Linked DNA regions of Youhaiella tibetensis. The protein of the gene in region 1 interacts with the protein of each later gene in a pairwise test. Links are inferred from orthologs where the notes say so. Each region holds a gene or a part of one and is shown in the gene's direction. Other genes may lie near its edges.

Region 1 (8,086 bases):
AGAAGGCGCTTCTCATCGGGCTGGTCCTGGCTCAGGCCAAGCTCGTCTCGCGCATGACCGGCATCACCCCGTTCCTGCTGCTCGACGAGATCGCCGCACATCTCGATTCCGGCCGTCGCGCCTCGCTTTTCGCCGCGTTCGACAGCCTCGGGACCCAGTGCTTCATGACGGGAACGGACCCGGTCCTCTTCGAAGCCCTCGGTCCTCGCGCCCAGGTCGTCGCCGTCAAGGACGGCAGGCTTGCACCCAGTCCGTAATCCCCTCCAAAACCGGCCAAAATCGGCCATTTTGCTTGGGGATAAGCACCCCATCCGCTAGAAACGGATAACTCCCAAAATTTCCTGATTCGGGATCCCATGACCGACGAAACCAACCACGATTCCTCCGAGTACGGCGCCGACTCCATCAAGGTCCTCAAGGGCCTGGATGCGGTGCGCAAGCGCCCGGGCATGTATATCGGGGATACCGACGACGGTTCGGGCCTGCATCACATGGTCTACGAGGCTGTCGATAACGCCATCGACGAGGCTCTGGCCGGTCACGCTGACCTGGTGACGGTGATCCTCAATGCCGATGGCTCGGCGTCCATCATCGACAATGGCCGCGGCATGCCCACCGGCATCCACAAGGAAGAGGGTGTCTCGGCGGCCGAGGTCATCATGACCCAGCTCCATGCCGGCGGTAAGTTCGACCAGAATTCCTATAAGGTTTCCGGTGGCCTGCACGGCGTCGGCATCTCGGTGGTGAACGCGCTTTCCACCTGGCTGCGCCTGAAAATCCGTCGCGATGGCGAGATTCACGAGATGGGCTTCACCCATGGCGAGCCCGATGCGCCGCTGGCCGTCACCGGCACCTACGAGCAGAACAAGACCCCGGGCACCTATGAGGGCCGCTCGGGCACCGAGGTCAGCTTCCTGCCCTCGCCGCAGACCTTCACCCAGGTCGAGTTCGACTTCAAGACGCTCGAACACCGCCTGCGCGAGCTGGCTTTCCTCAATTCGGGCGTGCGCATCATCCTCTCGGATCGCCGCCACCCCGAGCCGGTCGATGTCGAGCTGCACTATGAGGGCGGCCTCGAAGCCTTCGTGAAATATCTCGACAAGGCCAAGCAGCCGATCATGGAATCGCCCATCTCGTTCACGCACGAGAAAGACGGCATTACCGTCGAGGTCGCGCTGCAGTGGAACGACAGCTACCACGAGAACGTGCTCTGCTTTACCAACAACATCCCGCAGCGCGATGGCGGCACGCACCTGGCGGGCCTGCGCGCCGCGCTGACGCGCCAGATCACCAGCTATGCCGAGACCAGCGGCATCCTCAAGCGCGAGAAGGTGCAGCTTTCCGGTGAAGACGCCCGCGAGGGGCTGACCTGCGTGCTCTCGGTCAAGGTGCCGGACCCCAAATTCTCCTCCCAGACCAAGGACAAGCTGGTTTCCTCCGAGGTGCGCCCGGCCGTCGAGAATGTCGTCAACGACAAGCTCGGCCAATGGTTCGAGGAGCATCCCTCCGAGGCCAAGAACGTGGTCGGCAAGGTCGCCGAGGCCGCTGCTGCCCGCGAAGCGGCCCGCAAGGCGCGCGAACTCACCCGCCGCAAGTCGGCCCTTGAGATCTCCTCGCTCCCCGGCAAGCTCGCCGACTGCCAGGAGAAGGATCCGGCCAAGTCCGAGATCTTCCTGGTGGAGGGTGACTCCGCTGGTGGCTCGGCCAAGCAGGGGCGCGATCGCGCCACCCAGGCGGTGCTGCCGCTCAAGGGCAAGATCCTCAATGTCGAGCGCGCGCGCTTCGACCGCATGATTTCGTCCGAGCAGGTGGGCACGCTCATCACCGCGCTCGGCACCGGGATCGGGCGCGAGGAATTCAACGCCGACAAGCTCCGTTATCACAAGATCATCATCATGACGGACGCCGATGTCGACGGCGCCCACATCCGCACGCTGCTGCTGACGTTCTTCTACCGGCAGACCCCCGAACTGCTCGAGCGCGGCCACATCTATATCGCCCAGCCGCCGCTCTATAAGATCAAGCGCGGTTCCTCCGAGCAGTATCTCAAGGACGAGAAGGCCCTAGAGGACTACCTCATCTCTGGCGGTGTCGACGACGCGGTCTTCACCACGCGCAAGGGCACGACCCATGCGGGCGCCGATCTTCTCGACATCGTCAACCAGGCCCGTGACCTCGTGCATGGCATCGAGAGCCTCAACACCCGCTACAACCGCTCCATCGTCGAGCAGGCCGCCATCGTCGGCGGGCTGGATCCCGAGGCGGTGGCCGATCCTGCCCGCTCGGGCGAAGTCATGCAGCGCGTCGCCAACCGGCTCGATCGCATCACCGACGAGTACGAACGCGGCTGGAAAGGCGAGGTCACCGACGAGGACGGCCTCAATTTCAGCCGCACCGTGCGCGGCGTGACCGAGAGCCACCTCATCGACAAGGCCCTGCTCAACAGCGCCGACGCCCGCAAGCTGCGCCAGATCACCGGCAAGCTCGACGACCTGTACGGCGGCGTCGCCAAGCTGGTGCGCAAGGGCGAGGAAACCCCGATCTACGGCCCGTCCTCGCTGTTCAAGGCGATCACCGATGCCGGCCGCAAGGGCATTTCCCTCCAGCGCTACAAGGGCCTGGGCGAGATGAACCCCGAGCAGCTCTGGGAAACCACGCTCGATCCCAATGTGCGCACCCTGCTCAAGGTCGAGGTCAAGGAGAGCGACGAAGCCGACCTGACCTTCACCCAGCTCATGGGCGACCTGGTCGAGCCGCGCCGCGACTTCATCCAGGACAATGCCCTCAGCGTCGCCAATCTCGACGTCTAGCTGCTGATTTCGGCAAGGGGCCGCCTCCGGGCGGCCCTTTTCGTTTAGGCATCCCGAAACGCCGGCTCGGATCGCTCCGGTCGGTTGCGGGGTGGTTCATTGGCGGCTCGGGGCGAGGTTTGCCTCAAGTCGATGGATGCTAGCGATAGTGCGAGGCATCGCCTCGCCCCTTGAGCGTTTGGGGTTTCTACAAGCCCGTCCACGCAAGTTGCCCGCGAGCGCACTCCGGGCCGGTCACGTCACACTTAGGCCGTAAGCCCAGGCGCCCCCGGACTTCCCCCAACTCCCAGATCCTGGCGGCAGAGCAAGATGCAGGCTGTCGACTTTCCTGCACCCAGTCCTGACGCCAGCCGCCGCAGCACCGCGTACCGTGCCTCGCCGTTGGCGGAGGGATCGGGAAAGTATGCGGGAGGGGTGGTGTGCGGGGATAAGTGTTTTTGGAGCTTTGTCGAGATTGGGGTGGCACGCGCTCTCTCCGCCCATTCCCCGGCGCAGTTTCCCCGCTCTGGGGCGGGGATAGATTTCCTGGGCCCGACCACAAGGGGGAGGGAGGCGATGGGGTTGGGGCGGTGGAAACACGCGGGGCAGTGGTGGCGCGGTTGTCTGGAGTTGGTCACGCCTTCCGCGGGGGCCACTTCTGAGGCCGAAACGGTTGGAAAACACCGATCAGCCCGTCGGGGTGGCGCGCCGGCGATTCCCCGCTACCTACGCTTCCCGGCTCAAATGCTCGTGAACGATTTTCCAGCCGGCGGGTTCGCGGCGCAGGACCGTTGTGCCGCGGCCGTGGCCCTGGGTGGGGGCGCCGTTGATCTCGCCGCGCCAGTTGAAGCGGTAGATGCAGCTGGCGGCATCGGGGCCAAGCGCGATCCAGCGCAATTCGTCGAGCCAGTAATGCTCGTCGCGGACCAGATCCCAGGTGCGCTCGAAGGCCTGGCGGATGGTGGGGCCGGTAAACGAACCCTCCGAGAACCAGAAACTGGCCTCCTCCGAGATCAGCGGCGCCAGCTCGTCGAACCGGTGCCTGTTGATACGCTCGCCATAGAGCGCCATGACCGCCTCGGGCCCGTCGGTCGCGTCCAAAATCGTCCTCCCCGGCGCAAAAAGTGATGTTACCGGACGGCAACAACCCTTGGCAGGCCGGCCTCCGTCACATAAACCGGCCACATTTGCTGGCGATAGCGTAGCGTGCCGCCAAGCGCAGGGGAAAGGGTTTTGTCGCCCGACCCGTTAGCTGCTAAAGCTTGGCTTTCAAGGCATTGAATGGCTTGCGCCGCCAGGGCGCAAAGCTCGAGATTGGCCCCGGGGCTCGGTTCATGGAATTTCGCATCTCTCCTGAAGATCGGGTCGGCGCACAGCCGGCCGCCAAGCGTGGTCGCAAGACCGCTGCCAAGCGCACCGGTTGGGGAGCCAAGAAGGTAGAACCCTCCATGGGAGCGGCCGCCGTCGGCAGCTTCGTGGACGACGAACGCTCCGGTGGCGCCCCGCCGCCCAAGAAGCCGCAGCGCGGCAAGGCCAAGCCCGCCAAGGCCAAGCGGAGCCGCAAGCGCAACACCGCTGGCGGCTTCCTGATGCGGCTCTTCTACTGGGTCTTCATCCTCGCCATCTGGGGCGGCATCGCCGTAGCCGGCATCGTGGTCTATTTCGCCGCGCAACTGCCCGCGTCCGACACCTGGGCCGTGCCCGACCGGCCGCCCAATATCCGCATCCTCGCCGCCGATGGCCAGCTGATCTCCAACCGCGGCAAGACCGGCGGCGAAGCCGTCTCGATCCGCGAGCTGCCCTATTACGTGCCGGCCGCCTTCATCGCCATCGAAGACCGCCGCTTCATGAGCCATTTCGGCATCGATCCGATCGGCCTGGCTGCCGTGGCGCTCGAAAGCCTCAAGGCCGGCGGGGTTACCCGTGGCGCTTCGACCATCACCCAGCAGGTCGCCAAGAATCTCTTCCTCTCGCCGGACCAGACCCTGGGCCGCAAGGTGCAGGAAGCGGTGCTGGCCCTCTGGCTGGAGCGCAACTATTCCAAGGACCAGATCCTCGAGCTCTATCTCAACCGCATGTTCTTCGGCCACAATTCCTACGGCATCGAAGCGGCGGCGCAGACCTATTTCGGCGTCTCGGCGCGCAACCTGTCTCTGGCCCAGGCGGCCATGCTGGCGGGCGTGCTCAAGGCACCCTCGACCTACAATCCCAAGTCCAACCCCGAACGTGCCGCCCAGCGCCAGAAACTGGTGCTCCAGGCCATGGCCGAGGAAGGCTACATCACCCAGGACGAGGCCAAGGCGGCCGCGATCGATCCGGGTCAGCCCATCCGCACCAAGGTGGCCGGCGCCGAATCCTACGTCGCAGACTGGGTCGAAAGCCTCATGCAGGCCTATATCGGGGACATCAAGGAAGACGTGGTCGTGCAGACCACCATCAACTGGGATCTCCAGAAGCAGGCCGAGTTCATCGTCAAGGAAGCGGTCGCCAAGGAAGGGCCCAAGCGCGGCTTCTCCCAGGGCGCGCTGGTCGCCATGGAGCCCGACGGCACCGTGCGCGCCATGGTGGGCGGGGTGGACTACGCCAAGAGCCAGTACAACCGCGCCGTGACCGCGCGCCGCCAGCCCGGCTCGGCCTTCAAGCCCTTCGTCTACCTGGCAGCCATGGAAAAGGGCTATACGCCCGACACCGTGGCCGATGACGCCCCCTTCACCTATGAGGGCTGGAGCCCGGAAAACGCCTCGCGCAAGTATAATGGTCCGGTGACGCTTCGCACGGGCCTGGCCTATTCGCTCAATACCATCGCTGCGCGCCTGGCCATCGACGTCACCCCGCAAGTGGTGGTCGAGACAGCCATGCGCATGGGCATTTCCTCCCACATGGATGCGGTGCCCTCGATTGCGCTGGGCACCTCGGAAGTCTCCCTGCTCGAGCTGACCGCGGCCTATGCGCCCTTCGCCAATGGCGGCAACGGGGTCATTGCCAACGTCATCACCCATATCGAGACCGCCAGCGGCAAGACGCTCTATGACGCCGTGCCCGCCGGCCCCGGACAGGTGATTGCCCCGCCCATCCTCGCCGAGATGAACGACATGCTCCAGACCGCCGTCCAGGTCGGTACGGGCAAGGGCGCCCATCTCAACGGCTGGCCGATCGGCGGCAAGACCGGTACGTCCCAGAAGGCGCGCGACGCGCTCTTCGTGGGCTATACGTCCCACATGGTGACCGGCGTCTGGCTCGGGAACGACGACGAGAAGAAGACCTCGCTCTCGGGCGGCAACGTGCCGGCGCAGATCTGGACCGAGTTCATGAACAAGGCGCACCAGGGCCTGACGGTCGCCGCCATTCCGGGCGGGGTCACCCAGCCGACCACCGCCGACCTGCCCATGCAGCCCATGATGGATGCCAACGGCAACCCCGTGCTCACCCCCGATGGCGAGCAGGTCTACGAGGCCGTGCCCCAGCAATATCTCCAGCCCGCCCAGGAGGCGCCGGCCGGCGATGTGCTCGGCCAGCCCCAGACGCTGCCGCCGGAGGGCCAGCTCGGCGACATCAACGGCATCCAGCCGACCCAGCTCGAGCCCCAGGCCCAGCAGCAGGTCTACATGCAGCCGCCCGCCGACGTGCCCCAGCAGCAGCAACCGCAGCCGATCCAGCAGGTCGAGCCGCAGAAGAAGACCACGGTGGTCGACATCATCAACGGTATCTTCGGGAACTAGCGGCCCGGCGAGTTTCGCCGGGCTCAGGCCTCGATGCCATAGGCCATGAGCTCGCGCCCATGCGCCTTGAGCCAGGCCTTGCCGCGCTCCATGTCGGGCAGCGTGCGCCTGACCGTCGCCCAGAAGGCCGGGGAGTGGTTCATCTCGACCAGGTGCGCCACTTCGTGGGCCGCCACGTAGTCGAGCACGAAATCGGGCGCCAGCACCAGCCGCCAGTTGAAGTTGAGGCGTCCCGCGCTCGAGCACGAGCCCCAGCGCGTGGACTGGCTGCGCATGCTGATCGACTTGACCTTGACGTTCAGATTGGCGGCGTGGATCGCCACGCGTGCCTCGAGGTCGCGCTGCGCCTCGGCCTTGAACCAGTCGGTGAGGCGTCGGGAATGGTGCTGCGGCTCTCCCGGCACGAAGAGCGATGGCCCCTCGGCCACCAGCAGCGCCTCGACCCGCCCGCGCACCTTGCCCGTGCCCACTATGCGGTGGCGCACGCCGCGCACCGGTACCTCGGCGCCTTCGGCGAAGGGCAGGGGCCCGGCGCTGCGCTTGAGGCGCGCCGCGAGCCAGGCCGTCTGCCGGTTGAGAAAGGCCTCGGCCTCCGACCAGCGCCCGTGCCGCGGCACCGTCAGCACCGGACCGCCCTGATGGGGAATCGAGAGCCGATAGCTGCGTGCACGCGCGCTCACCCGCACCGCGATCTGGACGGGCTGGCCGTCGACGCGGGCCTGGGTGGAAGCGGGAAACTTGGGTTCGAACAATCGCAGCATCCTGGCGATAAGAGCCGATTCGCCCGGTACAGTTCCACAGACAAAAGACGCCCCTTGCGGGGCGTCAGGTAGCAACTTCACTCAAAGTTGCGTCAGGAGGAGACCTAGACCTGTGTCGGGTTGTCGTCCGAGGACGGCTGGCCGTAATTGGGCCGGTTCCCGTTGCGGTTACGCATGAAGCGATCGAACTCTTCGCGATCCTTGGCCATGCGCAGGTTGCGCATGTACTCGTGGAACTCGTTGATCTCTTCGTCGAGCCGGCGGCGTTCCTCTTCGAGGCGCTTGAGCTGCTCGTCGCGATATTCGTCGAACGCGGCATTGCCGCTGCCGAAGCTGTTGCGGGCAAAGCCGCGCGGGCCGCAGCCCCAGCTCCGGTTGGCCCAGGCCTTCTGCTTGTTGACCCAGGCGTCGGCACGTTCGGCCGAACCGCCGAACTTCTCGCCCCAGATGATATAGGCCAGCATCGCCAGGCCGAGCGGCCAGAACACGATGAAGCCCAGCACCATCAGGGCGATGGTGAGCGGTGACCATTGCGGTTTGATAATGGCAGTGTGCATTGCGGTACTCCCAGTCACGAACAAGGCTGATTTGGTCCCGTCCAGCCGGCGATCAACGGGACGCATGGGGTTTTTTGCCCTTGAAAAGCCGGTTAACCCTACCTATCGCGGTACGATATCGGCGGGCGAGGAGACCCAAATGACTATCATGGAGCCATCCGGCGCCCTCCAGCAGGCGGCGACCTTCAGGCCTATAAGGCTTGAGACCCTGGTCTGGTTGCGCTGGCTGGCCGTCGGCGGCCAGACGGTCGCCGTGCTCT
Region 2 (5,192 bases), 2.3 Mb from region 1 along the record:
ATGAACCAAGGACCGCCCGATCGACAACGGAATCAACTCCCCCACGAAGAAGCCCCAACAGGGGGGCTTTAGTACGAGCTCAGGGGGCTTCCGTCCAGCACCGGCATGGGGTTATGAGCCCGGAATTGCGGGCCGCCGCAGCTATTTCGGCGGCCCGCGTCCGATCAGGCTGCCAACTTGGCTCTGTTGGCGAGGAGAACGTCGCGCACGCTACGCGGTTTGCGGCCCGTCAGGACCTCAACGGCATCGGTGACGATGGCGTGGTAACCCTGTGCGGTGTCCAGGTCGAACTGAGCGGCAATACCGATGAACGCCTCGGGTACACCGGCGGCGCGCAGGCCGGCGCGGAAGTCTTCGCCAGAGAGGGCGACAGCCTCCACGGGTTTGCCCGACAGTTCACTGAGCAGCGCTGCGACCTCGGCCTGGGTCAACGCCTCGGGGCCGCCGACGTCATAGATGCGCTTGCCTTCTGCCAGCAAGAGTGCGCCGGCGGCTGCGGCCGCGGCGTCGTCATGGGCGACAGAGGCTCGGCCCGCTTTGCCTTGGGCATGGTAAAGCTTGCCGCTGGCGATGGCTGCGCCCGCCGACTGCAAGATACCTTCGGCGTAGAGATTGTTGCGAAGCGAGGACCAGTCTGCCTTTCCCGCGGCGAGGCGCGCCTCGGTCCAGAAATGGTCGTCGGGGATGACGCTGGCGGGATCGGCGCTCGGGTAGGGCGCGGTAAGGCTCGTATAGACGATGTGGCTGACGCCGGCTCGCTCTGCCGCGTCGATGGCGCGGATGTGCTGGGCCTTGCGACCGCCGGGAATGCCCACGGTGTCGGTGCTGATGAGAAGCAGGCGGTCGACACCCTTGAAGGCCGCGTCAAGGGAAGCCGTATCATCGAAGCTGCCGGCCCGCACTTCTACGCCTTTGGCGGCGAGGTCCGCGATCTTGTCCGGGCTGCGGGTCATGGCGACGATCTTCTGGGCGCCGCGGGCGAGCAGCTGGTCGACGGCCTTGCGCCCGAGATGGCCGCTGGCGCCCGTGACGAGCAGGGTTGTATTGGCGAAATTTGCCATGGGAGTCTCCGTTCGTGGAAGCGCTGCACAGGGCAGTCGCTCGCTCTCTGTTGAAAACTAGGTCTCTAAAAGAGATTGCCTTCGATATAGCGGCGACGTATCCAGGGCGAAAGAAGGCACTTTCGCCGCGGAAGGTCACCGCGCGGTAACCGGGAGTTTCAGATGTCAGATGATGCCGCCAGGCTCGAAGCCGTGGTCACTCAATTTCGGAAGGCAGGGATCAACGGCGCACTGGCTGATTGTCCCGTGCGCGGCATACTCGACAAAATAAGCGACAAATGGAGCATGCTCATCGTGCTAGAACTAGCGCCAGGGGCGATGCGCTTCAATCAGATTCGGCGAGCAATTCCCGATATTTCCCAGAAGATGCTGACGCAGACGCTCAAGGAGCTGCAGCGCGACGGGCTGGTTTCCCGCACGGTTTTCCCGACGGTTCCGCCGGCGGTGGAGTACGAGCTGACAGAACTCGGCGTGTCGCTGCTGCGGCCGTTCTCCATTCTCGTCGAATGGGCGGATGCGCGATACCAGCAGATCGAGCGGGCGCGCAGCGACTTCGACGCGCAAGCGGTCGCCTAACGGGCGTTAACAACTCAGCAACCGGATTTGGGTCCGGGCCAGGAATCGCCTATATCATGGCCATGTTGGCAAACATCGAATCAGCCCAGTGACAGATATCCCTGACGACGCGAACGGCGCTGCGACGCCTTCCGATATCGCTCTCGTTTCCATCACCGACGAAATGCGCAAGTCGTATCTCGATTACGCCATGAGCGTGATCGTGAGCCGCGCGCTGCCGGACGTGCGGGACGGTCTCAAGCCGGTGCACCGGCGCATCCTGTTTTCGATGAACGAGCAGGGCTACGAGTGGAACCGGCCCTACAGGAAGTCGGCCCGCGTGGTCGGCGACGTTATCGGTAAGTATCACCCGCATGGCGACGCCGCCGTCTACATGTCGCTGGTGCGCATGGCGCAGGATTTCTCGATGGGCGTCACGCTCATCGACGGGCAGGGCAATTTCGGTTCGGTCGACGGCGATGATCCGGCCGCCATGCGCTACACCGAAGTGCGCATGGAGAAGGTCACGGGCTTCCTGCTCGAGGATCTCGACAAGGATACCGTCAACTTCAAGGACAACTACGACGCCTCCGAGCGCGAGCCTGTCGTCCTGCCCGCACGGTTCCCGAACCTGCTGGTCAATGGCGGCGGCGGCATCGCCGTGGGCATGGCCACCAATATTCCGACGCACAACCTGCGCGAAGTCATCGACGCCACGCTGCTGATGATGGACAACCCCAGCGCGACGATCGACCAGATCCTCGAAGTCATGCCCGGGCCGGATTTTCCGACCGCAGGCCTGATCCTCGGGCGCTCGGGCATCCGCCAGGCCTATGAGACCGGGCGCGGCTCGGTGCTCATGCGCGGCAAGGTGGCGATCGAAGAGGTCCGCAAGGAACGCGAAGCGCTTATCATCACCGAGATTCCCTATCAGGTGAACAAGGCGCAGATGATCGAGAAGATCGCCGAACTGGTGCGCGACAAGCGCGTCGAAGGCATCTCCGACATGCGCGACGAGTCCGATCGCAACGGCATGCGCGTGGTGATCGAGATCAAGCGCGACGCGCTGCCTGACGTGGTGCTCAACCAGCTCTATCGCTACACGCCGCTGCAGTCCTCGTTCGGCTGCAACTTCGTGGCGCTCAACGGTGGCAAGCCCGAGCTGATGAACGTGCAGACGATCCTGTCCGCCTTCATCGCCTTCCGCGAGGAAGTGGTAACGCGCCGTGCCAAGTTCCTGCTCAACAAGGCGCGCGATCGTGCCCACATCTTGGTGGGCCTGGCGGTCGCGGTGGCCAACGTTGACGAAGTCATCGCTCTTATTCGCGCCGCGCCCGATCCGGCGACGGCGCGTGAGCGGCTGATGGTACGCAACTGGCCTGCCCGCGACGTGGCGCCGTTGATCGCCCTTATCGACGATCCGCGACACCGGATCGAAGAGGACGGCACGTTCAAGCTCTCGGACGAGCAGGCCCGCGCCATCCTGGCGCTGACGCTCTCGCGCCTCACGGCACTCGGCCGCGACGAAATCGGCAACGAACTGGACGGGCTGGGCAAGGACATTGCCGAGTACCTCGATATCCTGCGTTCGCGCGAACGGGTGCGCCAGATCATCCGCGACGAACTCGTCGAAGTCCGCGAGCAGTTCGGGACCGACCGCAAGACGGTCATCGAAGAGAATTTCGGCGACCTCGACGATGAGGACCTGATCGCACGCGAAGACATGGTGGTGACCGTCACGCATGGCGGCTACATCAAGCGCGTGCCGCTCAACCAGTACCGCGCGCAGCATCGCGGCGGGAAGGGGCGCTCGGGCATGGCCACGCGCGACGAAGATTTCGTCTCGCGCCTCTTCGTCACCAGCACGCATACGCCCGTGCTGTTCTTCACCTCCCGCGGCATCGTCTACAAGCTCAAGGTCTGGAGGCTGCCGCTGGCCGCTCCCCAGGCGCGCGGCAAGGCGCTGATCAATATCCTGCCGCTCGAGCAAGGCGAGCGCATCACCTCGATCATGCCACTGCCCGAGGACGAGGAGAGCTGGCAGAACCTGGACATCATGTTCTCGACCACGCGCGGCACGGTTCGCCGCAACTCGCTGGCCGATTTCGTGGAAGTGCGCCAGAACGGCAAGATCGCCATGAAGCTGGACGAGGGCGATGGCATCGTGGACGTTGCGACCTGTTCGGCCAACGACGACGTGTTGCTGACCACCGCACAGGGCCAGGCGATCCGCTTCCAGGTCGATGAGGTTCGCGTCTTCAAGGGGCGCGACTCCACCGGCGTGCGCGGCATCGCGCTGGCCGAGGGTGACAAGATCATCTCGATGGCCATTCTCCACCACTTCGAGGCCAGCCCGGACGAACGTGCGGCCTACCTCAAGATGAGCCGAGCCGTCCGCGGCGAGGGCGAGTCGGAGGAGGGTGGTTCGGAGGATGCCGAGGAAGCCGTGGCCGGAGAGCTCTCCCAGGAGCGCTATGCGGCGATGAGCGCGGCCGAGCAGTTCATCCTCACCATTTCCGAGAATGGCTACGGCAAGCGCACTTCCAGCCACGAGTACCGGATCACCGGGCGCGGCGGTAAGGGTATCGTCGCGATGGCGGTCAACAAGCGGAATGGCGAGCTCGTCGCATCCTTCCCGGTGCTGGACGAGGATCAGATCATGCTGATCACCGATGCCGGCCAGACCATCCGCATTCCGGTGGGTGGCGACAAGCCGATCCGCATCGTCTCGCGCGGTAGCCAGGGCGTGATCGTGCTCGATACTGCCGATGGCGAGCGCGTGGTGTCGGTGGAGCGCATCAGCGAACCCGAGGACGAGGAAGGCGAGGGCGGTGGCGAAGAAGCGCCGGTCGCCGAGGAATAGGTTCCTCTCGAGTTATAGGGCCGGCGATCCGATCGCCGGCCCTTTCGTTTTGTGCCAGGCTTGCTAAGCCTGCGAATCCTCTGCTAGCTTTCCCCAATCGAAACCGCGAACCCAAGGAGGGCTACGTGCAGCTATTTTTTTGGCACCACCGTCAGCGTGGCCCCGTCTTCGCCCTGCGGCACATCTGCTTGCAGGGCTGACCTAAGCGGTTCCTGACGTCCATTTCCCGTCGTGATCGACCTGGTCTGCCCTTAGTGGCGTTCGGCTGTCTGGCTGAATTGCCTTTGGGATTTTCTGGCGCGCTGCGCCACACCGGGAAGACGAAAAATGGGCTCCATCAGCCTCCGCAATGTCAGCATCACCGCAACCGATCCGCTTTTCGCCGGACTTGATTTTGTAATCGCCGAGGGCGATCGCGTCGGCCTTGTCGCCGGCAACGGTCGCGGCAAGACCTCGCTTCTCAGATGCATGACGGGCGAGGGCGAACCAACCTCGGGCGAAATCGTGCGTTCGCGCGGCATGCGCGTCGGGTTCGTTGAGCAGGACGTGCCCGAAGCGTTGCTCGACCTCACCCTCCACGAGGCTGTGCGACGCGCGCTACCGCCCCATCAGCGCGAAGACGAGACCTGGCGGGTGGATGTGGTGCTCGATGAGTTCGAGACGCCGCAGGACATGCGCGAGCGACCTGTGCGGGCCTTGAGCGGCGGCTGGCA

What was found. The genes of interacting proteins can lie anywhere in the genome.
Region 2: the proteins of gyrB (region 1) and gyrA interact in binary tests that used the Escherichia coli proteins (3 or more experiments, as listed by UniProt). The link is inferred for Youhaiella tibetensis from one-to-one orthologs.

Annotation. Positions count from the first base shown.
Region 1 is NZ_CP041690.1:3,732-11,817, forward strand. Bases 1-3,083 are described here. They hold gyrB (DNA topoisomerase (ATP-hydrolyzing) subunit B), read left to right. Parts: upstream 1-356; coding sequence 357-2,810; downstream 2,811-3,083. Other genes in these bases: recF (DNA replication/repair protein RecF), read left to right, coding at 1-257. Also shown: FNA67_RS00025 (YybH family protein), read right to left, coding at 3,516-3,890; FNA67_RS00030 (transglycosylase domain-containing protein), read left to right, coding at 4,124-6,508; FNA67_RS00035 (M48 family metallopeptidase), read right to left, coding at 6,532-7,260; FNA67_RS00040 (DUF2852 domain-containing protein), read right to left, coding at 7,374-7,826; FNA67_RS00045 (ActS/PrrB/RegB family redox-sensitive histidine kinase), read left to right, coding at 7,966-8,086. UniProt on the Escherichia coli protein: DNA gyrase negatively supercoils closed circular double-stranded DNA in an ATP-dependent manner to maintain chromosomes in an underwound state.
Region 2 is NZ_CP041690.1:2,329,897-2,335,088, reverse strand. What follows is about bases 1,356-4,679. They hold gyrA (DNA gyrase subunit A), read left to right. Parts: upstream 1,356-1,725; coding sequence 1,726-4,479; downstream 4,480-4,679. Other genes in these bases: FNA67_RS11320 (winged helix-turn-helix transcriptional regulator), read left to right, coding at 1,356-1,637. Also shown: FNA67_RS11330 (efflux RND transporter permease subunit), read right to left, coding at 1-9; FNA67_RS11325 (NAD(P)H-binding protein), read right to left, coding at 165-1,061; more of FNA67_RS11320, read left to right, coding at 1,224-1,355; FNA67_RS11310 (ABC-F family ATP-binding cassette domain-containing protein), read left to right, coding at 4,807-5,192. UniProt on the Escherichia coli protein: A type II topoisomerase that negatively supercoils closed circular double-stranded (ds) DNA in an ATP-dependent manner to maintain chromosomes in an underwound state.